Regions from separate parts of the Streptomyces sp. NBC_00376 genome, predicted to be linked through region 2. Evidence: riboswitches for the same ligand, from Rfam matches in the RefSeq annotation. Region 2 holds a riboswitch; each other region holds the start of a gene.
The links. Region 2 has a riboswitch for cyclic di-AMP ahead of OG842_RS18755 (M23 family metallopeptidase). Riboswitches for the same ligand answer to the same signal wherever they lie in the genome.
Positions count from the first base shown of each region.

Region 1 (9,603 bases), 3.5 Mb from region 2:
TGAGGTCCCCGTCCACCTGGCGCAGCAGCGACTGCTCGCGGGCCAGAGCGGCGTCGATCGCCGCCCGGCCGCTCGCGGTCAGCCGGACCAGCGACGACCGCTGGTGTGCGGGGTTGGGGATGATCTCGACCAGCCCCGCGGCCGCGGCGTCGTTGACCATGCGTTGCACGAACTGCCGGCTCAGTGCCTGCGCCCGGCCCATTTGGGGAACCGTCATGGGGCCGTTCTCGCGCAGCAGATCCAGTACGGCACGCACACCGACGGACAGGCCCTCGATCGGTGCGGTCTGTTCCACCTTGCGCTGCACACGCCGGTAGAGCGGGCCGACCAGGGCGAAGACCTCCGTGAGCCGGTGGGCCAGTTCCTCGGGCGGCAGGGGCGGGTCGATATCGGTCATCCCGCAATCATGACACCTAGGTTGTCAATGTGACCAGGAGATGGCACCTTGGTTGTCATGAGTGCTGCTTCCGAGCTGAAATTCTTCGAGACCGAGGACGGCCGCCTCGTCCACCGGGACACCGGCGAGGGCCCACTGCTGGTGCTGCTGCACGGCGGATTCCTGGACCACGGGATGTGGGACGACCAGGTGCCGGAGCTGTCGCGCCACCACCGGGTGATCGTGCCGGACGCCCGTGGGCACGGCGGATCGGCCAATGCGACCAGGCCCTTCCGGCACACCGACGACCTGGCCGCCCTGCTGCGCCACCTCGACGCGGGGCCCGCGGTCCTGGCCGGAGTGTCGATGGGTGCGGCCACCGCTGTCGACACCGCGCTGGAGCACCCGGATCTGGTGCGTGCGCTGGTCGTCGGCGGGGCGGGGACGAGCGAGCCCGAATTCGACGACCCCTGGGCCCAGGGGGTCCTGGCCGCGCAGGCCCGCGCCCTGGGCGCGGGTGACATCGAGGGCTGGATCGACGCCTTCATGCTCTTCGTGGCGGGCCCGCACCGCAAGCTCGACGACGTCGACCGCGCCGTGGTGGTGAGGGTGCGCGAGATGGTGGCCCGGACGCTGTCCAAGCACAGCGGTGGCGAGGTCGATCTGAGGGTGCCCGTTCCCGACACCTGGGCGCGGGCGGCCGGGATCGCGGTCCCCGTCCTGGCCGTCAACGGCTCCATCGACGCGGCGGATCACCTCGCCATGGCCCGGCGCCTGGTGCGGACGGTCGCCGACGGGCGGGGGGTGATCGTCGAGGGTGCCGCCCACTACCCGAGCATGGAGAGGCCGGAGGTGTTCGGCCGGATCCTCGGGGACTTCCTGGCGGCCGTTCCCGCGCCGTAGAACGGCCGTACGCGCCCCGGGCAACGGCTGTACGCGCCCCGGGCAACGGCTGTACGCGCCCCGGGGAACGGCTGTACCCGCCCCTTGGAACGGTCGTACCCGCCTCGCAGGGCGCAACCGTCCTCAGTGGCCGGCGGCGGCCACCGCGTCGTCGGCCCCGGCGGTGACCTGCGCCGGGGTGTCGTGCAGCCCCAGGCGCAGGTGCTCGACGTGGAAGAGGGCCTGGTCGAGGAGTTCGGCCACGTGGTTGTCGTACAGCGCGTAGATCACCGAGCGGCCCCGGCGCTCGCCCGTGACCAGGCCGAGGTTGCGCAGCAGCCGCAACTGGTGGGAGCAGGCGGACTGCTCCATGCCGACCGCGTCGGCGAGCTCCGTCGCGGGGCAGGGGCCCTCCTGGAGGCGCGCCAGAATGCGGAGCCGGGACGGCGTGGCGAGGGCCTGAAGGGTGGACGCCACCTCGGTGGCCCCCACCACGTCGAGGCGCTCGCGCGCGGTGGCAGCGGTCTTCGCGTCAACTCCGTGGCCCATGCCCTCATCCTACGGAGATGTATACATGAATGAGTGTTCATGTGATCCTGTATGGTGCGGAGGCCGAACCACTCCGCCCTCTCGCGTGAAGGATCACGCCCATGTCTTCCACCCTCACCCGCCCGGTCGCGCCCGCCGGCCCGGTCCGAACGGGGGGCCCTGGGCGGCGCACCCGGATCCTGGCCCTCCCGGAGGCCCGCTGGGCCGCTGCCGCGCTGCTGCTGTTCCTGGTCGCGCTGCCCCTGCAACTGCTCGGTGCCCCGTGGTGGACATGGGGCCCGCTGTACGCGCTGACGTACGTCACGGGCGGCTGGGAGCCGGGCTGGGAAGGGCTGAAGGCGCTCAGGGAGAAGACGCTCGACGTCGACCTGCTGATGGTCGTCGCGGCTCTCGGCGCGGCGGCGATCGGACAGGTGCTGGACGGCGCCCTGCTGATCGTCATCTTCGCGACCTCGGGCGCCCTGGAGGCGTTCGCCACCGCGCGGACGGCGGACTCGGTACGCGGACTGCTCGACCTGGCACCCGCCAGGGCCACCCGGCTCGGCGAAGCGGGTGCCGAAGAGACCGTGCCCACCGAGGAGTTGACGGTCGGGGACGTGATCCTGGTACGCCCCGGCGAACGCGTCGGGGCCGACGGCCGGGTGCTCGACGGGGCGAGCGAGGTGGACCAGGCAACCATCACCGGTGAGCCGCTGCCAGTGGCCAAGGAGCCCGGCGACGAGGTCTTCGCGGGAACCCTGAACGGCACCGGGGCGCTGCGGGTGACCGTGGAGCGCGACCCGTCCGATTCGGTGATCGCCCGGATCGTCGCCATGGTCGAGGAGGCATCGGGGACGAAGGCCCCCACCCAGCTGTTCATCGAGAAGGTCGAACAGCGGTACTCGATCGGCATGGTGGCCGCCACCATCGCCCTGTTCGCCGTGCCCCTGGCCTTCGGCGCGGCACTGCAGCCGACACTGCTCCGGGCGATGACCTTCATGATCGTGGCCTCGCCGTGCGCCGTGGTGCTGGCCACGATGCCGCCGCTGCTGTCCGCGATCGCCAACGCCGGACGGCACGGGGTGCTCATCAAGTCCGCCGTGGTGATGGAACGTCTCGGTCCGGTCGACGCCGTCGCACTCGACAAGACCGGCACCCTGACCGAAGGCACCCCACGCGTCACCGACATCCGTCCACTCGTGTCCTCGGGCCTGACCGAGGACGCCCTGCTCACGCTGGCGGCGGCCGCCGAGCATCCCAGCGAACACCCCCTCGCCCGCGCGGTCACCGAAGCCGCCCGGACCCGCGGTCTCGCCCTGCCGCCGGTGGCGGACTTCACCTCCGCCCCGGGCACCGGCGTCACCGCCACCGTCGACGGCCGCACGGTCGCCGTCGGCAGCCCGGCCCGCCTGCTGGACGTTCGTACCGGCGAGGCCGAGGCCGGGGCCGCCGCCGAACTCGCCGTACAACTGGAGGAGGACGGCCGCACCGCCGCCCTCGTCGTGCTCGACGGCACACCCGTGGGCGTCCTGGGCATCGCCGACCGGCTGCGCACCGACGCCCGGTCCACCGTCGCCCGCCTCACTCGACTCACCGGCGGCACACCGGTGCTGGTCACCGGGGACAACCCTCGTGCCGCCGCCCGTCTGGCCGCCGAGGTCGGCATCGATGACGTCCGGGCCGGTCTGCTGCCGCAGGACAAGGTGCACGCGGTCAAGGCGATGGAAAGCGCCGGGCGGAAGGTGCTGGTGGTCGGGGACGGCGTGAACGACGCCCCGGCCCTGGCCGCGGCCCACACGGGCATCGCCATGGGCAGGGCCGGCTCCGACCTGGCCCTGGAGACCGCCGACGCCGTCGTCGTCCGCGACGAACTCGCCACCGTCCCCACCGCCGTGGCGCTCTCGCGGCGGTGCCGCCGCCTCGTCGTGCAGAACCTGGTGATCGCGGCCGTCTTCATCACCGGCCTCGTCATCTGGGACCTGGCCGGCACGCTGCCGCTCCCGCTGGGTGTCGCCGGGCACGAGGGTTCCACCGTCATCGTCGGCCTCAACGGCCTTCGCCTGCTCCGCGACGCCGCCTGGACGCGCGCCGAGCGCGAACGCTGAACCCGGGGCAGGCGGGGCAGTACGGAACGGGAAACCCGGTGGGGGTATCGTCGGGCATGCACCGCAGGACCCGTCGACCTGTACGACCACCCGTACGAGCGAGCAATCGAGGCAGCCGTGTATCGCGGACGGACACGCACACCGGGAGCGTCCCGGCTGCTCGTGCTCCGTGCCGTCCTGCTCGGGCTGTTCCTCATGCACGGAGCACCCGCGAGCGCCGCGGAGGGCTGCCACGACGCGGTGACCGTCACGGCGGCCGCACCCGCGCCAGGGTCCATGCAGGCGACCGCCGGCCACGCGGCCATGGAGGCCGGGCACGGTTCCGCTCAGGCGGCTGCCGCCATGCCCGCGATGAACGGCGAGTCGTGCGTATTCACCCATGCCCGTGACCGGGTGCTGCCGCTGCTGATGTCGCTGGGCCTGGCGCTCGTGGCGGTTCAGACACTCGCCGGGCGCCGTACGGCCGTACGCGGACCGGCCCGGCGGGGACCGCCCTTGGCCGGCAGGGGGCTGCTGCTCCAGGTGTGCATCGCGCGGACGTGACAGGGATCCGCCGGTCCACGGCCCTTCGAGGCCGGACCGGTTGGACGAACCTGCCCCATTCGCGCGCCACGGACGTGGCGCACCCACCTGGAAAGAATTTCTGATGTCCGCTTCCCGCTGCTCCGCCGCCCGCCGCCGCACCCGCGCGGCCGCCGGCACCGTCGCCGCCCTCGTTCTGGCACTGACCGCCTGTGGCTCCTCCGACGGCTCGAAGTCCGACGGTTCGTCCATGCCCGGCATGGACCACGGCTCGGCCGGTGCCTCCGCACCGGCCACCCCCGGCGCCGAGTTCAACGATGCCGACGCGAAGTTCGCGCAGCAGATGATCCCGCACCACCAGCAGGCCATCGAGATGGCGAAGCTGGCCGACGGCCGCGCCGCCGACCCCGAGATCAAGAAGCTGGCCACCGCGATCGAGAAGGCCCAGGACCCCGAGATCGACACGATGAAGGGCTGGTTGACGTCGTGGGGCAAGCCGCTGCCCTCGTCCTCGTCCTCGATGGGTGACATGCCCGGGATGGATCACGGCTCGGACGGCTCGGCAATGCCCGGAATGATGTCCGGCAAGGACATGAGCGATCTGGCGGCCGCCAAGGGCAAGGACTTCGACAAGAAGTTCGCCCAGCTCATGATCGGGCACCACCAGGGCGCCGTCACCATGGCCGAGGACGAGCAGAAGAACGGCGACAACGCCGAGGCGAAGAAGCTCGCCGGTGCCGTCGTCACGGCCCAGACCGCCGAGATCGAGCAGATGAACAAGATCATCGACAGGCTCTGACCCCGGCAGGGGTGCGGGCCGCCGGCGTACGAAGGCTCGCACCCCTTTTCCCGGTCCGGCCGGTACGGGCACGTCCCAGCGACCGCAGTTCGGCCGGCGGCCCTCCGGCGCCGCTGCCGGACTTGCGGCCAGGAGGTAGTCGACCCGCCGACAGCGCGGTTAGCGTGACCGCATGGATCGTGACGAACAGTTGCTTCACGCCTCGTCGTTCGGCGCGGCGGCGGTCGCGTACGCCGAGCACCGCCCGGTTCGGCTCCCCGGAGCAGACCGGGTTCCCGCACGGGCAGCACCGCACCGCCGACTCCCGCGTCGCGACCGTCGCGACGCGGGCGGGGCTGCTCGTCATGCCGGAAGCGGAGCGAGAGGCCTTGCTGGGCCGGATCCGTGCCTTCCTCGCAAGCAGACCCGAGACCGCCCGCGGCGAGTTCACCCTCCCGATGCTGACCGGCGTGCTGCGCGTCCGGCGGCTGTGAGGCGCACGAGGCCGACAGCCCGGGCATCAACCGATCGGGCCGCGTAGCAGTTCGGCCACCTCCTCCGCGCCGGTCTCCCGCAGCTCCTCCCCGACCAGCAGCCACCTGGTGACACCGACCGATTCGAGGAAGGCCAGGTCGTGACTGGCGATCAGCAGCGCGCCCTCGTAGGAGTCGAGCGCACCGGTCAGCTGCCGCACACTGGCGATGTCGAGGTTGTTGGTCGGCTCGTCCAGCATCAGCAACTGCGGGGCCGGTGCGGCGAGCATCGTCGCCGCGAGGGCGGCACGGAAGCGTTCGCCGCCCGACAGTGTGCCCGCCGGCTGTTCCGCGCGCTTGCCCTGGAAGAGGAAGCGCGCGAGCTGGGCGCGGATGTGGTTGTCGGTGACCCCGGGCGCCATCCGGGCCACGTTCGCCGCGACGCTCAGTCCGTCGTCCAGCACATCGAGCCGCTGCGGCAGGAACCGCACCGGTACGAAGGTCCTGGCATCGCCGGACAACGGGGCCAGCTCACCGGTGAGCGTGCGCAGCAGCGTCGTCTTGCCGGCGCCGTTGCGGCCGACGAGCGCGATGCGCTCCGGCCCGTTCACCTGGAGGGTGCCCTCGCGCAGCCTGCCGAACCGCGGGCGCAGCCCGTTCAGGCGCAGCACGGTGCGCCCGGTGGGCACCGCCGTGTGCGGGAGGCTCACGCGGATCTCGGCGTCGTCGCGGATCGCGTCGGCGGCCTCCTCCCGGCGTTCGCGCGCCTCGTCGAGACGCTCCTCGTGGACGCCGCGAAGCCTGCCCGCCGACTCCTGTGCCGATCGCTTCCGGCGGCCTGCCAGGATCTTCGGGAGGCCGCCCTCGGCCTCCGCCTTCCGGCCGTTCCTCTGGCGCCGGGCCAGCTTCACCTGTGTCTCCTCCAGTTCACGCTTCTGGCGGCGCACATCGGCCTCCGCGGCGCGCAACATCCGCCCCGCGGCCTCCTGCTCGGCGGCCACGGCCTCCTCGTACGCCGACCAGCCGCCGCCGTACCAGTTCACCGAACCGGTGCGCAGTTCGGCGATGCGGTCGACGCGCTCCAGCAGTTCCCGGTCGTGGCTGACCACGACCAGTACGCCCGAGCGCCAGGAGTCGACGGCTTCGTAGAGCCTGCGGCGCGCGAACACATCGAGGTTGTTGGTGGGCTCGTCCAGGAGCAGGACGTCGGGGCGCTCCAGCAGCAGCGCGGCCAGCCGGAGCAGGACGGTCTCCCCTCCGGACAACTGCCCCACGGTGCGGTCCAGTTCGATGCCGCCGAGGCCGAGCGACCCCAGTGTCGCCAGGGCCCGTTCCTCGACGTCCCAGTCGTCGCCGATCGTCTCGAAGTGCTTCTCGTCGACGTCCCCGGCCTCGATGGCGCGCAGCGCGTCACGCCGCTCGGCGATGCCCAGGGCCCGGTCCACCCGCAGCGTGGTGTCGAGGGTGATGTTCTGCGGAAGGTGGGCGAGGCTGCCGCCGACGGTCACTGCCCCCTGGGACGGGCGCAGTTGACCGGCGAGCAGCCGCAGCAGGGTGGACTTGCCGGCGCCGTTGGTGCCGACGAGCCCGACGCGCCCCCGGCCGATGCTGAGCGAGAGCCCGTCGAAGACGGTGGTGCCGTCCGGCCACCGGAAGGCCAGGGCCGAGCAGGTGAGGGAGGCGTGGGGGGTGGTGGGTGTCGCCATGGTGTTCCTCGCATTCGCAAGCGCAGTGAAGGGGGCTTCGTATGCGAGCACCACGCGGCGACCGGGGAGCGGAGGGAGATGCGGCGGTCCTGAAGATCGAGGGACGGCTCATGCACCGAGGTCGCATCCACGCGGGGTCACGGGCAGTGCGAAGCACTGCTACTGCGTGACGGGCGCACGGGCAAAGCCGTACGGCGTGATGTTCGCGAACCTCAGATGCGCAACGTCCACCTCAATCGGAGACAACAGGACATCAAAACTGTAACGACCGGGGGGCGGAAAGGCAATGTCACCGGGCCTCGGCGGCCGCTGGGCGAAATGCCCGCTTTTGTGAATTCGTGGCGCGAGTCACGTTCGGCCCGCGGGATGCTGTGCCTCATGGATCGGTTCCCTTTCCGCGCAAGGGGAGCGGGTCGTGCGGTGTGAGGTGGATTACCGAAATTCCCGTTAATCGATCTTGTGGGTGAATTGCATTCGGAAATTGGGGTCTTGTCCCGTTCGGCTCTTCTCGCCTACGGTCACCGTCAATCCGGACGGAACGCCGAATCCTGCCGCTGTCCGGCCATCCGACCACCCATGCACGGCAGGAGCGGGGGACCCAGGTAAGCCGCCGGTCCGGAATCCGGAACGGCTCGGGGTGAAGCCGCGCTCGTGTGCGGCCAGGCATCTCCAGCCTGAACCCGACAGCTCACCTCGCAGGCGACGGAGAGGAATCCACCATGTCCGCAACGGGTACGTACCGCCGTCGCAAGTCCACCCCGCTGACCCGCGGTTTCATCGCCGTGGGCACGGGCGCCGCCGCTCTCCTGCTGCCGCTGCTCGGCGCCCACACCGCCTCGGCGGCTCCGGCGCAGTCCGCCGGCGTCGCCGCACCGGCAGCGCAGTACGCCAACGATCTGGACGGCTGGATCAAGGAGTCGCTGGCCGTCATGGCCGAGCACAACATCCCGGGCAGCTACAACAGCATCCACCGCAACATCATGCGCGAGTCGTCCGGCAACCCCCGGGCCATCAACAACTGGGACTCGAACGCCGCCGCCGGGACGCCGTCCAAGGGTCTCCTCCAGATCATCGATCCGACGTTCCGGGCCTACCACGTGCCCGGGACCTCGATGGACAGCTACGACCCGGTCGCCAACATCACGGCGGCGTGCAACTACGCGGCCGCCAGGTACGGCTCCATCGACAACGTCTTCGGGGCCTACTGACGTACGCGACACCGCTGCCGCACGGCCGGGTGCTCCGTCCCGAGGTCAGCCCGGCCTCGGGGGTGTCCAGTCGGCGTGGCAGAGGATCGTGCGGATCGTGACACGGGACGGTGCGAGACGCATCGCCGCGTTGCGCAGCGCGACGGCCGCCGGGTGGGACAGCTGTTGGCCCATCCGGCCGGCCTGCCGCGCGGCCCGCGCGACCGACTGGCTGCGGGGCCGACGCTCCGCGTCGTAGCGGCCGAGCGCCGACTCGACGGTCGCTTCGCCGGACAGCGCGGCGGCCAGTGTCGCCGCGTCCTCCAGTGCCTGGCAGGCCCCCTGGCCGAGATTCGGGGTCATGGCGTGCACCACCTCCGCGTACTTCCGCACCCGTCAGGCCCTGCTCACCGCGCTCGTCAGACGGCTCGTCGCGCACGACCAGGCGGAACTCCAGGCGGCCGGCGAGCGGGCGCCGGTGATGCGCGACGCCGGTGAACTGACGGACGGGCTCGCCGGTTTCGTCGAGCGGCGGCTGACGGGAGCGGGGCGGCAGCGGTCGCTCGCCCGCTACGCGTGCGCGGTCGAGAGCATGCGCCACCCGGAGCTGCGCGAGATTCTTGTGCCGCGGGAGAACGCGGCTCGTGACGCCGTGCGGGCTTTCCTGCGTGCGCGGGGGGTGGCCGACGCCGAAGGCCGCACGCTCACGCTGTTGGCCTGTGTGGACGGGCTGGTATTCGACCGGCTGGTGGGCGGCGGGGGAGTGTCGAGGGGCGAGATCTCGGGGCTGGTCGCCGCGGCCCTCCGTGACTCCGGCTCCGATGTGGGGCATGGCCGCGACGCCCCGGGGTGATGCCGGGCCGCGTCACTCCTGGGCGGGTTCCGCCGCCTGTCGCCGTGGTTCGCGGCGGGGCAGTACGGGAACGGTCGCCGCCTCCCCGCCCCGGACCGCCTGCACCACCGCGTCGTGCAGGCTACGGCTGTCCTCCTCCGAACAGCACCGCACCGGACTGCCCGACATGGTGAACCAGTCGATCGCACCGGTG
Region 1 is NZ_CP107960.1:619,665-629,267, reverse strand. Features, by position in the region: gene OG842_RS02990 (MarR family winged helix-turn-helix transcriptional regulator) at 1-397, opposite strand, end outside; gene OG842_RS02985 (alpha/beta fold hydrolase) at 455-1,279, shown strand; gene OG842_RS02980 (ArsR/SmtB family transcription factor) at 1,403-1,807, opposite strand; gene OG842_RS02975 (heavy metal translocating P-type ATPase) at 1,909-3,891, shown strand; gene OG842_RS02970 (hypothetical protein) at 4,054-4,434, shown strand; gene OG842_RS02965 (DUF305 domain-containing protein) at 4,538-5,212, shown strand; gene OG842_RS02960 (hypothetical protein) at 5,377-5,685, shown strand; gene OG842_RS02955 (ABC-F family ATP-binding cassette domain-containing protein) at 5,712-7,370, opposite strand; cyclic di-AMP (ydaO/yuaA leader) riboswitch at 7,932-8,087, shown strand; gene OG842_RS02950 (transglycosylase SLT domain-containing protein) at 8,090-8,578, shown strand; partial or broken gene OG842_RS02945 (FAD-dependent monooxygenase) at 8,624-8,929, opposite strand; gene OG842_RS02940 (TetR/AcrR family transcriptional regulator) at 8,919-9,410, shown strand; gene OG842_RS02935 (hypothetical protein) at 9,423-9,603, opposite strand, start outside.
Region 1: another riboswitch for cyclic di-AMP. It lies ahead of OG842_RS02950 (transglycosylase SLT domain-containing protein); the one in region 2 lies ahead of OG842_RS18755 (M23 family metallopeptidase).

Region 2 (9,603 bases):
CGCGTACGCGACGCCCGCGTCCCGCTGGCTGATATCCCCCGCCGACGCGACGGTGGAACGCGACGCGACGGCAGCCGGGGCGCCCGCCTTCGACACCCAGGGCGCACGGGGCGCACACAGCGGCGCGGAGGCGCAGAGCCCGCCGGGCAAGGCGGCGCAGAATGCGGTGGCGGTGCCGCCCGGCGCCCCGGCCGCGCTGAACGCACAGGCGGCCCGGACAGCGCTCGGAACGCTGGGCGCACTGGGCACGCGGCAGGCACCCGCCATCCCCGCCCAGCCCCGCCCGGAAGCCGCACCGGCATCGGTATCAGCGTCGGCACCGGCAACCGTATCCACCACCATCACCGCCACCGTCGGCCCCACCAGCGACATCTCCCCGCTGCGGGTCGGCCACAGCGATGTCTCCAAGCTTCGCGAGGCGGCCCAGGACGCCCGCCGCTGGGACTCCAAGTACGGCGGCGGGGACTGGCGCTCCTCCATGGTCCCCGAGTGCTTACGGGTCGACGCCGCACCGCTGCTGCTCGGTACGTACAGCGACGAGGTGGGCCGGGCGCTCTTCGGCGCAGCGGCCGAACTGACCAGGCTCGCCGGGTGGATGGCCTTCGACACCGGCCAGCAGGAGGCCGCGCAGCGCTACTACATCCAGGCACTGAGACTCGCACGGGCCGCAGCCGACGTGCCCCTGGGCGGCTACGTTCTCGCGTCCATGTCGCTCCAGGCGACCTACCGCGGCTTCGCCGACGAAGGGGTCGACCTCGCGCAGGCCGCCGTCGAGCGCAACCGGGGGCTCGCCACGGCCCGCACCATGAGTTTCTTCCGCCTGGTGGAGGCGCGTGCCCATGCCAAGGCGAACGACGCGTCGGCCGCGGGATCCGCGCTGAAGGCCGCCGAGAGCTGGCTGGAGCGCTCCAGGGACGGTGACGCGGACCCGTCCTGGCTCGGCTTCTACTCGTACGACAGGTTCGCGGCCGATGCCGCGGAGTGCCACCTCGACCTGAAGGCGCCCCGGCAGGTGCGGCGCTTCACCGAGCAGGCTCTCTCCAGGCCCACCGAGGAATTCGTCCGCTCGCACGGGCTGCGGCTCGTGGTGTCGGCCGTGGCCGAGCTGGAGTCGGGCAACCTGGACGCGGCCTGCGCCGCGGGTACCCGGGCGGTGGAGGTGGCGGGCCGCATCTCCTCGGCCCGGACCACGGAGTACGTACGGGACCTGCTGCACCGGCTCGAACCGTACGGTCACGAGCCGCGCGTCGCCGAGCTGCGCGAGCGGGCCAGGCCCCTGCTGGTGGCGCCCGCGTAAACGGAATCTCACGCTCCAGGAGCCGGGCCGTAGAGATTCGGCGCCACGCTGGGCCACGCTGGTTTGAGTGCGTTGTCAGTGGGTCAGTGCACTATCGGGGTGGGAGGTGGCGTGATGATGACGCGCGCGGCGTACGACTGCGATGTGCTGGTGATCGGCGGCGGGATCGTCGGGCTGTCGACGGCGTATGCGATCACACGCACCGCTCCGGGCACCCGGGTGACGGTCCTGGAGAAGGAGTGGGGCCCGGCCCGGCACCAGACCGGGCGCAACAGCGGAGTGATCCACAGCGGCATCTATTACCGTCCCGGCTCGCTCAAGGCTCGCTACGCGGTGCGCGGCGCCGCCGAGATGGTCGACTTCTGTGCCGAGCACGGCATCGCCCACGCGGTGACCGGCAAGCTGATCGTCGCGACCGAGCGGTCCGAGCTGCCCCGGCTGCACGCCCTGGTCCAGCGCGGCCGGCAGCACGGACTGCCGGTGCGCGAGCTGGGCCCCGCCCAGATCACGGAGTACGAGCCGCAGGTGAGCGGCCTCGCCGCGATCCGGGTCGGTTCGACCGGGGTGTGCGACTTCGGCGCGGTCGCGGCCCGGTTCGCCGCCGAGGTGAGCGGGGCCGGCGGGGTGATCCGTTACGGGGCGGAGGTCACCGCGATCGACCGGCGCCCCTGGGGCGTGGCGGTGCGTACGGCGGACGGCCCGGTGGTGCGGGCCCGGGTCCTGGTCAACTGCGCGGGGCTGCACTGCGACCGGGTGGCCCGGCTCGCGGGCGACGACCCGGGCATGCGGATCGTGCCCTTCCGGGGTGAGTACTACGAGCTGGCGCGGCCGGAGCTGGTGCGCGGGCTGGTCTATCCGGTGCCCGACCCGGCGTTCCCGTTCCTCGGGGTCCATCTGACCCGGGGCCACGACGGCAGCGTCCACGTCGGGCCGAACGCGGTGCCGGCGCTGGCCCGCGAGGGGTACGGCTGGCCGGTCGTGCGCCCGCGCGAGCTGGCGGACACCCTGGCCTGGCCCGGCACCTGGCAGATCGCCCGCAGGCACTGGCGGTACGGGGCGGGCGAGGTGCGCCGTTCGCTGTCGAAGCACGCCTTCACCGAGGCCGTGCGGCGGCTGCTGCCGGAGGTGACGGAGGACGACCTGAGACCGGCCCCGGCCGGGGTCAGGGCCCAGGCCGTGCTGCGGGACGGCACCCTGGTGGACGATTTCCTCATCCGCGAGGCCCTGCACACCGTCCATGTGCTGAACGCGCCGTCGCCCGCCGCGACGGCCTCGCTGCCCATCGGGCGGGAGGTGGCACGCAGGGCGCTGCTCCGGGCGCGGGAGACGGGGTGGAGACCGCCCGCCGTAGAATCGGGGCATTGTGTCTGAGCCCATGAACGTCTCCGAGAACCCCTCCGAGATCCTCCCCGAGGACTCCCCCGAGAGCTCCTCCGAGCAGCTCTCCTCGTCCGCTGCCGGGACTCCGTCCGCTGCCGGAATTCCGGACGATCTGCGCGCCGCCTCCTTCGAGCGGCAGCGCAGGCTGCGCCAGGAGCCGCGCTTCCCGGGCGGGCCCGCCATCGACCCGGCCGGCTCGCACCACGAGCGCCGGATCCGCAGCTTCCAGCCGCGCCGCAGCCGCGTCACGCCCGGCCAGGAGGACGCCCTGCTGCGGCTCTGGCCGAAGTGGGGCCTGGACATCGACGGGCAGCGCGTCCTCGACCTGCCCGAGCTGTTCGACGGGCTCCCGGTGGTGCTGGAGATCGGCTTCGGGATGGGCGAGGCCACCGCGCAGATGGCCGCCGACGACCCCGGCACGGGCATCCTCGCCGTCGATGTGCACACCCCGGGCCAGGGCAATCTGCTCGGCCTCGCGGACCGGAACGGCCTGTCCAACATCCGGGTGGCCAACGGCGACGCGATCATCCTGCTGCGCGAGATGCTCAAGCCGGACTCGCTGGACGGGCTGCGGGTGTACTTCCCCGACCCCTGGCCCAAGAAGCGCCATCACAAGCGGCGGCTGATCCAGCCGGAGTTCCTCGACCTGGTGGCGCAGCGGCTGAAGCCGGGGGCGGTGATCCACTGTGCGACCGACTGGGAGCCGTACGCCGAGCAGATGCTGGAGGTGCTCACCGCGCACCCCCTCTTCGAGAACACCGTGGCGGACGGCGGCTACGCGCCCCGGCCCGCGTTCCGGCCGCTGACCCGGTTCGAGGGGCAGGGCCTGGACAAGGGCCATGTCGTGCACGACCTGCTCTTCGCCCGCAGCTGAGACGGGGCCGTGGGCGCGAGCGCCCCATGGCCAGGTGTCAGTGCTGCTGGTTAGGGTCATTGCGTGGTGTCCGACGGGTCTGTCCAGCAGGGGCAGTCGCAGCCGGCCGTCCCGCTCCTCGAGGAGCAGCGGGTCGGCGAGATCCTGGCTGCCGTGCCGGAGCGCAGGCACTGGCGCTACCGGCCGCGCCGGGTGGGCACGGTGTGGCGCAGCCGGACGTTCCGCCTCGCGGCGGTGTTCACGGTGCTCGCGCTCTGCGGTCTGGCGATCCTGGCCCTGGTCCGCGATCAGACGGGCACTCAGGGTTTCCTCGTCGGCCTCGGCCTCGCCGTGCTGCCCGTGCCGCTCCTGCTGGCGGCGTTCCGCTGGCTCGACCGGGTCGATCCGGGCCCCTGGCGGAATGTGCTGTTCGCCTTCGCCTGGGGTGCGTTCGCCGCCGCCCTGGTGGCGATCCTGGCGAATTCCTTCGCGACCCGCTGGATAGCCACGACCACCGCAGACCCGTCGAACGCCGACACCCTCGGCGCCACGGTCATAGCCCCGGTCGTCGAGGAGAGCGCCAAGGCCGCCGCGGTCCTGCTGATCTTCCTGTTCCGAAGACGGGAGTTCAACGGAATCGTCGACGGCGTCGTGATCGCCGGCATCACCGCGAGCGGCTTCGCCTTCACGGAGAACATCCTCTACCTCGGCAACGCCTTCGGGCAGGACCAGCAGATCGGCACCTCGGGCGTCGTATCGGTGACGGCCGCGACGTTCTTCGTACGGGCGGTGATGTCGCCGTTCGCACACCCGCTCTTCACGGTGCTGACCGGCATAGGTTTCGGCCTCGCCGCGGCGAGCGCCCGGCGCCGGCGGGTCCGCCGCGTCCTGCTGCCGCTGCTGGGGCTCGTCCTCGCCATGGGCATGCACTCGCTGTGGAACGGGTCGGCGGTCTTCAGCCCGTACGGTTTCTACGCCGTGTACGCGGTGTTCATGGTCCCGGTATTCGGCCTGGTGACCTGGCTGGCGATCTGGTCGCGGCGGCGGGAGCTGCGCACGCTCGCCGCCGAGCTGCCCGCCTACGCCGCGGCGGGCTGGCTGAGCCCGGCGGAGCCGCTCGCCCTCTCCTCGATGCGGGCCCGCGGCCTGGCCCGCGACGCGGCACGCCGCCAGTACGCCGTCGCCGCCCGGGGGAGCCGGGCGATCCCGTACGGGCCCGGATGGTCCACCGGAGCCGCGCCCGGACCCGTGCCCGGACCCGCCCCCTGGCCCTCTGCGCAGACGGCGCCCCAGGCAGTGGCGCTGACAGCGGCGCAGGTGGAAGCCACGGCGAAGGCCCACGGGAAGGCGGCCGCCCAGGCCGTCGCCGAGTACGAATCGTTCGCGACCTCACTGGCCTCGCTCCGTCTTCAGGCCCGCCGCGGGGCGGCCGGCCCGGACTTCACCGATCGCGAGCTGGAGCTGCTGCACCACCTCTGGCAGCGCAGGGAGGTGGCCGCCCCCGCCCTGGCGTACGCGGCACAGGCGGCGGGGCTCCTGCGCCCCCACCGTCTGCCGTCACCCCCGTACGCCCGGCCGTTCCCTCCGCACGCGCAGTACGGCGCCTACCGCAACGCCCCCGCGCCCGGCCCCGGCCCCGGCCCCGGCTACAACCCCTACCTGTTGCCGCAGCAGCCACCGCACTAGGGTCTTTCGTTTGGCTCAGGCCGGATCAGGGAGCGGGGTCCGGTGCCGTGCATCGCAAGGCGGAGGAGCGAGTCGACGCGGGGCGCCGGCGACCGACGACAACGCGGCGAGGCGCGGTGCCGGGGGCACACGAGCCCGGCATGATCCAAACGAGAGGCCCTGGGACAGCAGCGGCCGGACGCGGTCAAGCGGGCACAATCAGGCGGATGCCTCGGTGAGTTCGGCCAGTTCCTGCTCGGTCAGGGTGAGGTCCGCGACGGCCAGCAGCGCGGGCAGCTGCTCGACCGTACGGGCCGAGGCGATCGGCGCGGCCACGGTCGGCCGGGAGGCGAGCCAGGCCAGAGCGACGGTCGCGATCTCCGCGCCGCGCTCCTGGGCGACCTTGTCCAGCGCGGCCAGGACCTTCTGCCCGCGCTCCGACTCCAGGTGCCGGCGGGCGCCCTCCGCCCGCGCGCTCTCCACCGACGTGCCCGGACGGTACTTACCCGTGAGGAAACCGGAGGCCAGCGCGAAGTACGGCACAGCGCCGAGCCCGGCCCGGGCCACCGTGTCCTGGAGCTCGCCCTCGTACGTGTCGCGGGAGACCAGGTTGTAGTGCGGCTGAAGGGCGACGTAACGGGCCAGCCCCTCGCGCTCCGAGAAGTCCAGGGACGCCCGGAGCCGCGCGGGGCCGATGTTGGAGGCGGCGATCTCCCGGACCTTGCCCTCCTTCACCAGCTGGTCCAGGGCGGTGATGATGTCCTCGACCGGCACGGTCTCGTCGTCGAAGTGCGTGTAATAGAGGTCGATGTACTCGGTGCCGAGCCGGCGCAGGGATTCCTCGGCCGCGGCCTTGATGTTGGCGGGCGCGAGCCCCTGGTACCGGGGGTGGGTACTGACCTTCGTGGCGACGACGATGTCGGAGCGGTTGCCGCGCGCGGCAAGCCACTTACCGATGACGGTCTCGGACTCGCCGCCCTCGTTGCCCGGGACCCAGGCGGAGTACCCGTCGGCGGTGTCGACGAAGTTGCCGCCGGCCGCGGCGTACGCGTCCAGCACCGCGAACGACTGCGCCTCGTCGGCGGTCCAGCCGAAGACGTTGCCGCCGAGAGCGAGCGGGAAGACCTGGAGGTCGGAAGGGCCCAGCTTACGAAGAGAAGTCATAAGTGAATCAACGGATTCCGGATGGCTCGCTATTCCGAATCGCTCATGACAGGCCGCCCGCAACCGACCGCCCACAACAGACCGGCAGCCCTGACGTCGGGGGGTGAGCGTCAGGACTGCCGGGGTTCTCAGGGGTTGAGGCCCTTGCCGCGGAGCCAGGCCATCGGGTCGATGCCCGTACCGTCGGCGGTGTGGACCTCCAGGTGGAGGTGGGGTCCCGTCACGTTGCCGGTCGCGCCGACCCGGCCGATGGTGTCACCTGTGCTGACCTTCTGGCCGACGCCGACGCCGATCGAGGACTGGTGGCAGTACCAGATCTCCGTACCGTCCTCCAGCTCCAGCACGGTGCGGTAGCCGTACGAGCCGGCCAGGCCCGCCGACTTGATCGTGCCGCCGTGGACGGCCTTGATCGGGGTGCCGGTCGGAGCGGCGAAGTCGAGGCCGGTGTGGTAGCCGGAGGACCACATCGAACCGGCCTGGCCGTAGGTCGAGGTGATCGTGTACGAGAAGGTCGGGATGGCGTAGCTGGCGGCGAGCTTGGCCAGCCGCAGCGCCTCCGCCTTCTTCTTGGCCTCCTCCTCCGCCTTCTTCTTCTCGGCGGCGGCCTTGGCCTTGGCCTCGTCCTGCTGCTTCTGGGCCTCGGCGGCCGCCTTCTCCGCGGCCTTCTTCTCCTCGGCCGCCTTGGCCTCGGCGTCGGCGGCGTCCTGCTGCTGCTCGGCCTGCTGGAGGATGCGGGCGCGGAGCGCCTCGCCCGCGTCCGTCGCGCCCTGCTCGGCCTCGGCGGTGGTGATGCCGGCGGTGGTGAGCGGGGCGGTGGCGGCCGCGGCCTCGGTCCTGTCCGCCTCGGAATCGTCGGAGAACAGGGCGCCCACGCCGGGAAGGGACTTGGCGTCGGGGAGGTTGTCCGTGATGGCGTCGGGCATGGAGATGGAGACCGGCGGCTTGCTCTGCGCGGAGGCCATGCCGCCCGCGCCGACCGCCGCTATGACACCGACACCCAGCACCGTGGAGCTGCGGGCGAGACCGTTGCGCTGCTTGGCGACGCGGTGCCTGCCGCGCACGGGGCGGACGGACTCCTCGGTGGGGTTCCACTCGTCCCAGCCGCGGTCGGGCTCACTGGTGAACTCACCCGTGAAATTGCCGGTGAAGTCGCCTTCGGGCCCGGTGCCATAGTCGTGATCGAACCGGGACGGGGCCTCGGGGGCAGGCTTGTTGGACGCCACGGGGGCGCACTCCTTTCCTTCCTTCTCGCCTACCGGGTTAGCTGACGGGTTCGGAGCAGGAAGGTCTCCTACGGGCCCCTCTGTCTCTCACGAGACACAGGTGTCCGATTCACCCCATGTAGGTGGTTCCCCGGTTCCCTTGCGGAATTCGGCGCTCGCGCACGGCGCCGCCACTGATGACGGCTGGGACGACCGCGCTGCGTTATCGAACGTTAATAGACACCGGGGCCGTATTCCAAGCTGTTCCCACTGATCGTTCACTTCTTTGGCCTGGACTTTACGGGACACAAGTGGGTGAAATCGGGCGAGTTGACCGACCCTCAGTCACTACCCCGTTTCTGACGTTGCGTCAAACGTTATGCGGAGTGGTGCCTTTCGATCACACACGGTGGCATCGCCCCTCCACGTCACCGTCCCCGCCCATCCCTTACGTCTTTTCGCGTCTCCTCAGCACCGACGATCCGCACGGTCCTTCGCCGGTCCGGCTGCCCCTCGGCCGGGCGTGCGACCGCGAGCAACGCCATGTCGTCGGTCGTCTCGCCGCCCGTGTGCAGGCGCACGTCATCGGTCAGGGCGGACAGCAGCTCCTCGGGCCCCGGGAAGATCCGCCCGCGCAGCCGGGCCGCCGGATCGTAGAAGACCCCCTCGGCATCCCGCGCCTCGGAGAGGCCGTCCGTGTAGAGGAGCAGGGTCGTCCCGGCCGGCAGATCCCACTCGTCCGTGCACTCCGGCCACGTCCCCAGCCCCATCCCGATCGGCAGCGCGGGCACGGAGGGCTTCAGCACCTCCAGCGCCCCGTCCGGATGCAGCAGGATCGGCTCGGGGTGCCCGCGGTTGACGATCCGCACCAGGGGCAACCCGTACGGGATCTCGGCCAGCACGGCGGTGATGAAGCCCTCCAGCACATCGAGCCCGCCCCGCCGCGCCTCCTCCCGCGCCAGCGCCCGCTCCAGCCGCCCCGCCACCGCCTCCAGCGAGGATTCCTGCTCGGCCGCCTCGCGGAACGCCCCGATGACCACCGCCACCGTCTCGACGGCGTCGAGCCCCTTCCCCCGTACGTCACCGACCACCAGCCGCACCCCCTGCGGGGTGTCCGCCACGGCGAACAGGTCACCGCCGACGAACTCGTCCGCCTGCGCCGCCTCGTACCGCGCCGCGACATGCAGTCCGCCGATCCGGTCGGACGGCTGCGGCAGTACCGCGCGCATGGCCGTCTCCGCGATGTACCGAGCGGAGGCCAGCTGCTCGTTGCCGCGCCGCACGACCCCGTTGATCACCACCGCGAGGACCGAGACGGTGGCCAGGGTGAGCAGCTCGATCAACGGCACGGCCTCCGGCAACGAGCTGGTGTACAGCCGCAGCGCGATGACGGCGAGCATCGAGGCGACAGCGATGCGGATGGTGCTGGCCAGCGAGAAGAACGGGGCGGCGATCAGCGGAGCGGCCACGAACAGCGGGATGGCGGTGAAGGCCGGCGGGGTGAGGGCGTCGAACACCAGCCCGCCGAGAATCATCAGGGCGGGCAGCATCCGTACGAACCGCCGGGTGCGGGCACCACCCCCGACAGGCTTGCCGCGCCGCCTCTCCCGCTTCCACACCTGTGGTCTCCTGCCCGGTACGCGCGCGGCTGCGGACGGTACCGCGCCCCACCCCCAGGCTCGCCGGACCGGAACGGAGCGGCGACTCCTCTTCGGCCGATGGGGGGAATGTGCACGGCGAAACGAATCAGGCCCGGCACGCTGTATGCGTGCCGGGCCTGATTCCTTCAGTAGCGGGGACAGGATTTGAACCTGCGACCTCTGGGTTATGAGCCCAGCGAGCTACCGAGCTGCTCCACCCCGCGTCGATGAACACAACTCTACGGCATCTCCGGCGCCCTTTTGACCACTCGGGTCCGCCCGCCCTTCATTCCGTCCTCCTGCCGCTTCACCGGGTCCACGCCCCGTTGCAGCGAGTGGAGGATCGCCAGCCCCTGGCCGACGACGCCCGCCGCCAACTCGTTGACGCCATTGGTGCCGTTG
Region 2 is NZ_CP107960.1:4,150,223-4,159,825, forward strand. Features, by position in the region: gene OG842_RS18730 (sporulation protein) at 1-1,297, shown strand, start outside; gene lhgO (L-2-hydroxyglutarate oxidase) at 1,412-2,668, shown strand; gene trmB (tRNA (guanosine(46)-N7)-methyltransferase TrmB) at 2,673-3,551, shown strand; gene OG842_RS18745 (PrsW family intramembrane metalloprotease) at 3,618-5,216, shown strand; gene OG842_RS18750 (aldo/keto reductase) at 5,415-6,359, opposite strand; gene OG842_RS18755 (M23 family metallopeptidase) at 6,488-7,582, opposite strand; cyclic di-AMP (ydaO/yuaA leader) riboswitch at 7,594-7,746, opposite strand; gene OG842_RS18760 (PP2C family protein-serine/threonine phosphatase) at 7,990-9,180, opposite strand; tRNA gene OG842_RS18765 (tRNA-Met) at 9,352-9,425, opposite strand; gene OG842_RS18770 (SPFH domain-containing protein) at 9,441-9,603, opposite strand, start outside.

Region 3 (9,603 bases), 1.1 Mb from region 2:
CCGGGCTTGAGGAGTGCGTAGAGGTCGTCGGCGTACTCACGGAACCGGGCCGAGCCGACGTGTTCCGCCATGCCGATGGACGAAATGGCGTCGTAGGGGCCGTCCCTGACGTCCCGGTAGTCCTGGACCCGGATCTCGATCCGGTCGGTCAGGCCCTCCTGCGCGATGCGCTTCCTGGCGAAGGCGGCCTGTTCCACGGAGAGGGTGACTCCGGTGACCCGGGCGCCGTACTCGCGGGCGGCGTGGATGGCCATGGAACCCCAGCCGCAGCCGACGTCGAGGAGGCGGTCGCCCTCCTTCAGCGCGAGCTTGCGGCAGACCAGGTCGAGCTTGTCGCGCTGGGCGTCCTCAAGGCTTCCGTCGTCCTCCCAGTAGGCGCAGGAGTAGACCATGGACGGGCCGAGGACCAGTTCGTAGAAGTCGTTGCCCACGTCGTAGTGGTGGCTGATGGCCTCCTTGTCCCGGCGCTTGGTGTGGAGGGTGCCGGGGCGGCGGCGCACCTCCTCGGGCGGCGGGGGCGGCGGGGGCAGGGGGCCGGCCAGTCGCAGCATCCCCTTGGCGAAGGCCCGCACCCTGGGGTCGCGGACCGGGTGGACGCTCTCCTTGGCGTCGGCCCCGCGCTCCCAGATCAGCGAGGCCATCAGGTCCAGGGCCTCGTAGAGATCGCCTTCGATGTCGAGTTCGCCCGCGACCCAGGCGCGGGCCAGGCCCAGTTCGCCCGGCTTCCAGAGCAGCCGGCGCAGCGCCCGGCGGTTCCGGATCACAAGTACGGGAGCACCGGGCGGTCCGGATTCGCTGCCGTCCCAGGCCCGGATACGGACCGGCAGCTTTTCTCCCAGCAACTCCTCGGCAAGAGCGGTCAGCCGCAACGCGGCGTCTGCCATGGCGCACACCTCCGTGATGGTGTTCCCAATGTGCCCAAACATGGTCGAACATGCCTGCAACCACGCCGGGCACCCGTGCGCCACGACGAGGTACGTACCCGTCAACAGTCCGCGAAGCCCCCGCCATCCCGCTACAGCGCAATGGAAGGGCAAAACAGCTGTACGGCACATGCATTCGGCGCCGGATACGCCGAAGGGGCCGCCCGCACCACGGATGGCGGACGGCCCCTTCGGGCATTGTGCGTGTACTGCGCGGGCGAGTGGGCCCGCGGTCGGACTAGGAGGCCTTGGCCTTCTCGCCCTCGGCCTTGGCGGCGGCCGGTGCCGGGGCCGGCTTGGCGGCCTCGTAGAACTCCTCGCGCGGCGTCTCCATGGCGCCGAGCGAGACGACCTCGCGCTTGAGGAACATCGCGAGGGTCCAGTCGGCGAAGATCCGGATCTTGCGGTTCCAGGTCGGCATCGCCATGCCGTGGTAGCCACGGTGCATGTACCAGGCGAGGCGTCCCTTGAGCTTGATCTTCATCTTGCCCATGACGATCATCGCGACGCCCTTGTGCAGCCCCAGACCGGCGACGGCACCCTTGTTGGCGTGGCTGTACTCCTTCTGCGGGAAGCCCCGCATGCCGGAGATGACGTTGTCGCCGAGGACCTTGGCCTGCCGCAGCGCGTGCTGGGCGTTGGGCGGGCACCAGGCGTTCGGGTTGCCGGCCCGGCGGCCGATCATGTCCGGGACCTGGGCGTTGTCGCCCGCGGCCCAGATGTAGTCGGTGCCCTGCACCTGGAGCTTCTCGGAGGTGTCCACGTGACCGCGCGGACCGAGCGGCAGGCCGAAGCGGGCCAGCGCCGGGTTCGGCTTCACGCCGGCCGTCCACACGATGGTGTTGGAGTCGACCTCGAGGCCGTTCTTCAGGACGACGTGACCGTCGACGCAGGAGTCCATGGAGGTCGAGAGGAAGACCTCGACACCACGGGACTCCAGGTGCTCCCGGCCCCAGGTGCCCAGCTTCGGGCCGACCTCGGGAAGGATCTTGTCGGCGGCGTCGACGAGGATGAAGCGCATGTCCTCGCGCTTCACGTTCGTGTAGTACTTCGCCGCGTCGCGGGCCATGTCCTCGACCTCGCCGATGGTCTCCGCACCGGCGAAGCCGCCGCCCACGAAGACGAACGTCAACGCCCTGCGGCGGACGTCCTCGTCGGTCGTCGAGTCGGCCTTGTCCAGCTGCTCGAGGACGTGGTTGCGCAGGCCGATGGCCTCCTCGATGCCCTTCATGCCGATGCCCTGTTCGGCGAGGCCGGGGATCGGGAAGGTGCGGGAGACCGCGCCCATCGCGATGACCAGGTAGTCGAAGGGCAGCTCGTAGGCCTCGCCGACGAGCGGCGCGACCGTGGCGACCTTGCGGTCCTGGTCGATGGTCGTGACTCGGCCGGTGAGAACCTCGGCCTTGGGCAGGACGCGTCGCAGCGGGACGACGACATGCCGAGGCGAGATGCTGCCGGCAGCAGCTTCGGGGAGGAAGGGCTGGTAGGTCATGTACGACCGGGGGTCGACGACCGTGACGGTCGCCTCTCCGTAGCGCATCTTCTTGAGGATGCGCCGAGCTGCGTACAGGCCTACGTACCCACCGCCTACTACGAGGATCCTGGGACGCTCCGTGGTGCTCATGCCATCGAGTATCCACCCCCCTCGGAGGGCATGCTCGTGAGCCCCTTCACAAGCATGTGTCCACCTTCTGCTACACTTCGCCGCCCACGTGACCGAGGTCATGGCGACGCAGGGGAACCACGGTGTGACGGCGAACGTTGTTCACCGCTTGTGAGCTGGCCCTTGGCCCTCCGGACGGACCGAACCACCGCTCCGGTTCACCTGTCGGCAACACGTCCGGAACACTCGCGCACGGCCTCGCAACGGCCTTGCGGGCGGCCCTGGATGCCCATCCGGAGCAGAACTGCCCTCCACAGAGCCGAATTCCTTGTGAAGAAGTTCACGAACTTCGTCGCGGCGTGTCCCGTGAACCACCCCCCGGGTGGCCCACGAGAGCTCAAAGGTGCAGGCCAAGGTACGCGTGAGCGCCCCGCACGGAGCGCCCCTGCCGGCCTCTTCCAGGCCCTTCCGGAGCCTGTCCCCTAGGCGATCGACCAGCCGATCCCGTCGAGGATGTCGTGCTCGCTGACGACGACCTCACGGGCCCCGGTCCGCTCCATCACGGCGAGCAGGATCAGCGCACCGGACGTGATCACATCGACCCGTCCCGGGTGCATCGCGCCGATCGCGGCCCGCTCGGCGTGGGTGGAGCCGAGGAGCCGTCCGGTGATCTCCTGGACCTGCTCGAAGGAGATCCGGGAGTGGTGGATCGCCTCGGAGTCGTACGCGTCGAGCCCCAGGGCGATCGCGGCGACCGTGGTGACCGTCCCGGCGAGGCCGACGAGGGTGGCGGCCCCGGTGATCGGCACGCTCTCCCCGGCGAGGTCGAGGGCGGCGTCGATGTCGGCCCGGATCGCGGCGACCTGGGCGTCGGTCGGCGGGTCGGTGACGACACCGTCGCGCACCAGGTGCCGCTCGGTCATCCGTACGCAGCCGATGTCCACGGAGCGCGCGGCCCGTACGTGGTCGTCGCCGACGACGAACTCGGTGGAGCCGCCGCCGATGTCCACGACGAGATACGGCTTGGCGAGGTGGTCGCGGCCCGCGAGCTCCTTGGTGGCTCCGGTGAAGGAGAACTCCGCCTCCTGGTCACCGCTGATCACCTCGGGCTCGACGCCCAGGATCTCCAGCACCCCCCGGACGAAGTCGTCCCGGTTCTCCGCGTCGCGGGAGGCGGAGGTGGCGACGAAGCGGAGCCGCTGCGCCCCGTGCTCCTTGATCACCGTCGCGTACTGCCGGCAGGCCGCGAACGTCCGCTCCAGCGCCTCGGGAGCGAGCCGCCCGGTACGGTCGACGCCCTGCCCGAGCCGGACGATCTCCATCCGCCGGTCGAGCTCGACGAGCTCACCGGTGGACGGGTCGGCGTCGGCGACGAGCAGACGGATGGAGTTGGTACCGCAGTCGATGGCAGCCACGCGAGTCATGAAGCACTCCCAAATCAAGCAGACAAAGCCCCCGATTCAAGCCCCTCCGGGGATCGGGGAGCAGTTCAAGCCCCTCCGGGGACGAGGAGCCATTCAAGCCCCTCCGGCGATTGAGGAGCGGGGTTCGGGGGGCAGAGCCCCCGAACCAAGCCCCTCCGGCGATTGAGGGGCAGGGGTCCGGGGGCGGAGCCCCCGGGGAACGAACGGTCAGTCCTCGTCCGGCGCGCCGCACGGCGAAACGCACGGCCCCTTGCGCCACCACTCCGTCAGCATCGCGATCGCCTCGTCGCCCAGCGGATTCACCCCCGGCCCCGCGGCCAGTGAGTGCCCCACCAGGACGTGCAGGCACTTCACCCGGTCCGGCATGCCCCCCGCGCTCGGAAAGCCCTCCAGCACCTCGATCGCGTCGCGCCGTGCGATGTAGTCCTCGTGCGCGGCCCGGTACGCGGCGGCCAGCTCGGGGTCCGTACCGAGGCGCTCGGTCATCTCCTTCATGACCCCGTTCGCCTCCAGCGTGCCGATCGCGGAGGCGGCACGCGGGCACGTCAGGTAGTACGTCGTCGGGAACGGCGTACCGTCCTCCAGCCGGGGCTGCGTCTCGACCACGTCCGGGTTGCCGCACGGGCAGCGGTGCGCGATCGCGCGCAGACCGCGCGGCGGACGGCCCAGCTGCTGCTGGAACGCGGCGATGTCCGCCTCGGTGGGCGCGGTGGACTCGGTCTGGGGAGGGGGCGTTTCCATGCCTGCCTAGGTTCTGATCGGGCTGCTCGAACTGCGGTTCTGCAGATGGATGGAGAAAGTCAGTCGCGGTCGTCGCGGTCGGCGCTGTCCACGCCGTCCCAGAGGTTGGAGTGCCACGGCCGGCCGGACTTGTCCGTCCTGCCCTCGCGCTCCTTGACCGCGTCGGGGTCGATCACGGTGTAACCGGTCTCCCCGGGAAGAAGGTAGTGCAGGTGCGTGCGGGCCAGCTGCCGGATGTACGCGTCGTCCTGGAGGCGCGCCTTCTCGTCGCGCAGCTCCTCGGTACGGGCCTTGGCCTCCTGCGCCAGCCGCTCCTGGTCGGCGATCTCGTCCCGCTGCGAGACGTACTGCCGCATCGGGTACGCGAGCGCGACCACCAGCGAGCAGACGACGAGCGCGAGGAAGGCCGCACGGCCGGTGAGCCGTGAGCGGCGGGCCTGGCGGCGGTTCTGGGACCGGTAGACGCGGGCCGCGGTCTGCTCGCCGAGCAGCCGCAGCCGGGTCGCGGTGGAGAACCGGTCCCGGTCCTTCACGGCCATGTCCCCGCCTCCCCACTACGCACGTCCGTCCCCGCACACGGTACGGGACCGAGTGCGGGGACGGACGGAGGCCGGGGCACAAGACCCCCGCCGGGCTTGTCAGCCCTTGCTGTGCTTACTGGTTCGCAGAGCGAAACCGCGGGAACGCCGAGCGGCCCGCGTACACCGCGGCGTCGTCGAGGATCTCCTCGATGCGCAGCAGCTGGTTGTACTTGGCGACGCGGTCCGAGCGGGCCGGGGCGCCGGTCTTGATCTGGCCGCAGTTCACCGCGACCGCGAGGTCGGCGATGGTGACGTCCTCGGTCTCGCCGGAGCGGTGGGACATCATGCACTTGAAGCCGTTGCGCTGGGCCAGCTCGACCGCGTCCAGGGTCTCGGTCAGCGAGCCGATCTGGTTGACCTTGACGAGCAGGGCGTTGGCGGAGCCCTCCTCGATGCCGCGGGCCAGGCGCTCCGGGTTGGTGACGAAGAGGTCGTCGCCGACGATCTGCACCTTGGCGCCGAGCTTGTCGGTGATGACCTTCCAGCCGGCCCAGTCGTCCTCGAACAGCGGGTCCTCGATGGAGACCAGCGGGTACGCGGAGACGAGCTCCTCGTAGTACTCGGTCATCTCGGCGGCCGAGCGGGCCTTGCCCTCGAACTCGTACTTGCCGTCCTTGTAGAACTCGGACGCGGCGACGTCGAGCGCGAGCGCGATGTCCTTGCCCGGGACGTAGCCGGCCTCCTTGATGGCCTCGACGATGAGGTCGAGGGCGGCGCGGTTGGACTCCAGGTTCGGCGCGAAGCCGCCCTCGTCACCGAGACCGGTCGACAGGCCCTTGGTCTTCAGGACCTTCTTCAGCGTGTGGTAGACCTCGGCACCCCAGCGCAGCGCCTCGGAGAAGGACTCCGCGCCGATCGGCGCGATCATGAACTCCTGGATGTCCACGTTGGAGTCGGCGTGCGAGCCGCCGTTGAGGATGTTCATCATCGGAACGGGCAGCAGGTGCGCGTTCGGGCCGCCGAGGTAGCGGAAGAGCGGCAGGTCCGAGGCCTCGGAGGCGGCGTGGGCGACGGCCAGCGAGACGCCGAGGATGGCGTTGGCGCCGAGCGAGCCCTTGTTCTCGGTGGCGTCCAGGTCGAACATCGCCTGGTCGATCAGCCGCTGCTCGGTGGCGTCGTAGCCGACGAGCTCCGGGCCGATCTGCTCGATCACGGCGAGGACGGCCTTCTCGACGCCCTTGCCCTGGTAGCGGTTGGGGTCACCGTCGCGAAGCTCAATGGCCTCGAACGCACCGGTGGAGGCGCCGGACGGAACGGCAGCACGGCCCGTGCTGCCGTCGTCGAGGCCGACCTCTACCTCGACCGTGGGGTTTCCGCGGGAGTCGAGGATTTCCCGGGCTACGACGACGTCGATGGACGGCACGAGGCATCTCCTTCTGGGATATGACGCTGGTTGTGCAGGGTCGCTTTGGCCTTGCGACAAGAGCCTAACCGGCCCGGCCCGATCAGTCGGCCGACCGCCCGACCCCTGGGACGAAAAAGGACCCGGGGGCACACATTGCCGGACAAACGGTCAGATTTTTACCGGTCAGTAACTACAACAGTTGAACGGTCCGCCGCTCCCCCGAGCACGAATGGCAGGACCCCGGCCGGGCGCATACGGGGGAATGCGCGCCGGGCCGGGGTGGCACTCGGGGAGGAGCGAGCCGCGACTACTTCGTCAGGTGCAGCTGCTGACCCGGGTAGATCAGGTCGGCGTCCTTGACGATGTCCTTGTTCAGCTCGAACAGCTTCTGCCAGCCGCCCTTGACCTTGTGGTCGGCGGCGATCTTGCTCAGCGAGTCGCCGGAGGCGACCTTGTACTCGCCGTCGCCCTTCTTGACCTTCTCGCCGGTCGGCGTGGTGACGGTCTTCTTCGACTCGGCCTGCGGGGCGGCGGTGCGGTCCGAGCGGGAGGCGGCGGGGGCCTCGGTGCGCTCGGCCGGCTTCGGCTGGGCCTGCTGCTTCGGGGCGGCCGGGGCGCTCTGCTGCTCGGAGGCGCCGGAGCTCGCGGTCGAGTTGGAGGAGGAGTTCGAGGACGAGCCGGTGTCGACGCCCGGGTCGACGCCGTCGTTGGTCAGGTTGCCGGCGCCGGCACAACCCCAGGCACCGGGGCCCTGCATGTCGAGGAGCTTCTCGGCGGTGGCGATCTGCTGGGCCTTGGTGGCCAGGTCGGCGCGGGGGGCGTACTGCGTACCGCCGGCGGCGGCCCAGCTGGACTGCGAGAACTGCAGACCGCCGTAGTAGCCGTTGCCGGTGTTGATGGACCAGTTGCCACCGGACTCGCACTGGGCGACGGCGTCCCAGGTGGCGACGGAGGCGGCGGAGGCGCCGGTCGCGCCCATCAGGGGCACGGCGACTGCGGCACCGGCGACACCGGCGAGCGTGGCGATGCGGACGGCCTTGGACGGGCGGCGGTGCTTGCCCTTGCTGGAAAGCAGCATGGTTCTCCTCACCGACGCCTACGAGGTGAGCTGTCGGGTTCGGGCCAAGTGAGTTGCCCGGTCGCACGTCCTAGCACGCGACTTCACCCCAAGCCGGTCCTGATGCGTCTTTCGACGATCGGGCCCGGCGCTTACCTGGGTCCCCCGCTCCTGCCTACGGCGCTTTACGCGTCTGTTCCCTTCGACCGACGGCAGGATTCGGCGTGACGGTCGACGGGGCCCGCGGTGCGAGCGGTTCCGACCGTAAACATACGCAACCCTCACATTCAAAGATGGACATATCCGACAATCAACACGTAATCGCATCTGAAGAACTGCCGTTTCCGCAGGTGGGACCGGATGCGGAAGGGACCCCCAGGCGCGACACGCCAGTTGACGCAAAGAGACCCATGTCTCACTTACACATAAGTGGACATAGGTCCCTGAACTACCCCAGTTTTTGGGGCGCTTTTAGTCGATTATCAGACTTACCTCAGTTGGGTTTCACATCGAGATCGAGGCTCTGGCCAGGGAGGATGAGGTCCGGGTCGGCGCCGACGGCAGCCTTGTTGGCCTCGTAGAGCGCGGGCCAGCCGCCGGGAACCTTCTGTGCGTCAGCAATCGACCAGAGGTTGTCGCCGGCGTGGACGGTGTACGTGCCGTCGGCGGCCGGGGCGGCCGTGTCGCGCGCGTCCTTGCCGCCGCGCGATGCGTGACGGCCCGACTCGCGGCCGTCGGCGTCCGCGCCGCGCCCCTTCTCGGCGGCCGGCGCGCCGCGGTGCTTGCCGCCCTTGCCGCTGGACGCGTCGGGCGAGGCGGGCGCTCCGGGGGACGGGGTGGTCGAGGCCGAGGGCTTCGGGGACGGCGAGCTCTTCCCCGACGGCTTGCCGGACCCCTCCGAGCCGTCCGCGCCGTCCACGGCGTCCGTACCGTCCGAGGCGCTCCCGGAGGGCGTGGCGTCGCCCGACGGGTCCGCCGACGCGTCGTCAACCGGCTTCTCGCTCCCGGCCGGGTCGTCGGCGGGCACCGAGCCCGGGTCCACCCCCGGCAGCTTCCCGTCCACGGCCAGGCCGGAGATGACCGCGCAGCTGGGCCAGGCCCGCGGGCCCCGGTCGTCCAGCACCTTCTCGGCCACCTGTATCTGCTGCGCCCGGCTGGCGAGGTCGGCGCGCTCCGCGTACGCCTCACCGCCGTACGCCTTCCAGGTCTCCTGCGAGAACTGGAGGCCGCCGTAGTAACCGTTCCCGAAGTCGGCGCTCCACGCGCCGCCGCTCTCGCACTCGGCCACCCGGTCCCAGGTCGTGGCGTCGGCCGCGTGGGCACCGGACGCGCCGAGCAGCGGGATGGCGATCGCCGATCCGGTCACGCCCGCGGCGACGACGATGGCGGGTGCCTGACGGGGGCGACGGTGTTTGCCGTTCGCGGAGCCCATGGGGTTGCCTTCCGGGTAGCTGACGTGTGACTGGTGAGTCGAACGGTGAACCTAGCCGGGTTCGAACGGGAGTCACAAGTCGATGCAGCGCAGATCACGTGAAAGTCACAGAATTGACGGAGTGTCACTTTCTGCGTGGGCGGACCCGGGGGTGAACTCCACGGGAAGCGTGCGGAGTCCGCGCATGATGAGCCCGCCACGCCACCGCAAATCGGTAGGTTCCACCGCAAGTCGCAGGTCCGGAAGGCGGTTCATGAGCGTGGCGAGCGCGGTCTGTCCCTCCAGCCGGGCGAGCGGCGCGCCCAGGCAGTAGTGGATGCCGTGCCCGTATCCGAGGTGCTGATTGTCACGCCGTGCGAGGTCGAGCGTGTCGGGGTCCTCGAAACGCTCCGGGTCGCGGTCGGCCGCGGCGAGCACCACGAGTACCGGGTCCCCGGCCGCGATGTCCTGTCCGCCGAGCGTCAGCGGTTCGGTGGCGAACCGCCAGGTGGCCAGTT
Region 3 is NZ_CP107960.1:5,216,664-5,226,266, reverse strand. Features, by position in the region: gene OG842_RS23650 (SAM-dependent methyltransferase) at 1-884, opposite strand, end outside; gene OG842_RS23645 (NAD(P)/FAD-dependent oxidoreductase) at 1,162-2,547, opposite strand; gene OG842_RS23640 (Ppx/GppA phosphatase family protein) at 3,009-3,950, opposite strand; gene OG842_RS23635 (DUF501 domain-containing protein) at 4,158-4,691, opposite strand; gene OG842_RS23630 (FtsB family cell division protein) at 4,751-5,230, opposite strand; gene eno (phosphopyruvate hydratase) at 5,346-6,635, opposite strand; gene OG842_RS23620 (transglycosylase family protein) at 6,925-7,695, opposite strand; cyclic di-AMP (ydaO/yuaA leader) riboswitch at 7,696-7,867, opposite strand; gene OG842_RS23615 (transglycosylase family protein) at 8,168-9,106, opposite strand; gene OG842_RS23610 (cytochrome P450 family protein) at 9,212-9,603, opposite strand, start outside.
Region 3: another riboswitch for cyclic di-AMP. It lies ahead of OG842_RS23620 (transglycosylase family protein); the one in region 2 lies ahead of OG842_RS18755 (M23 family metallopeptidase).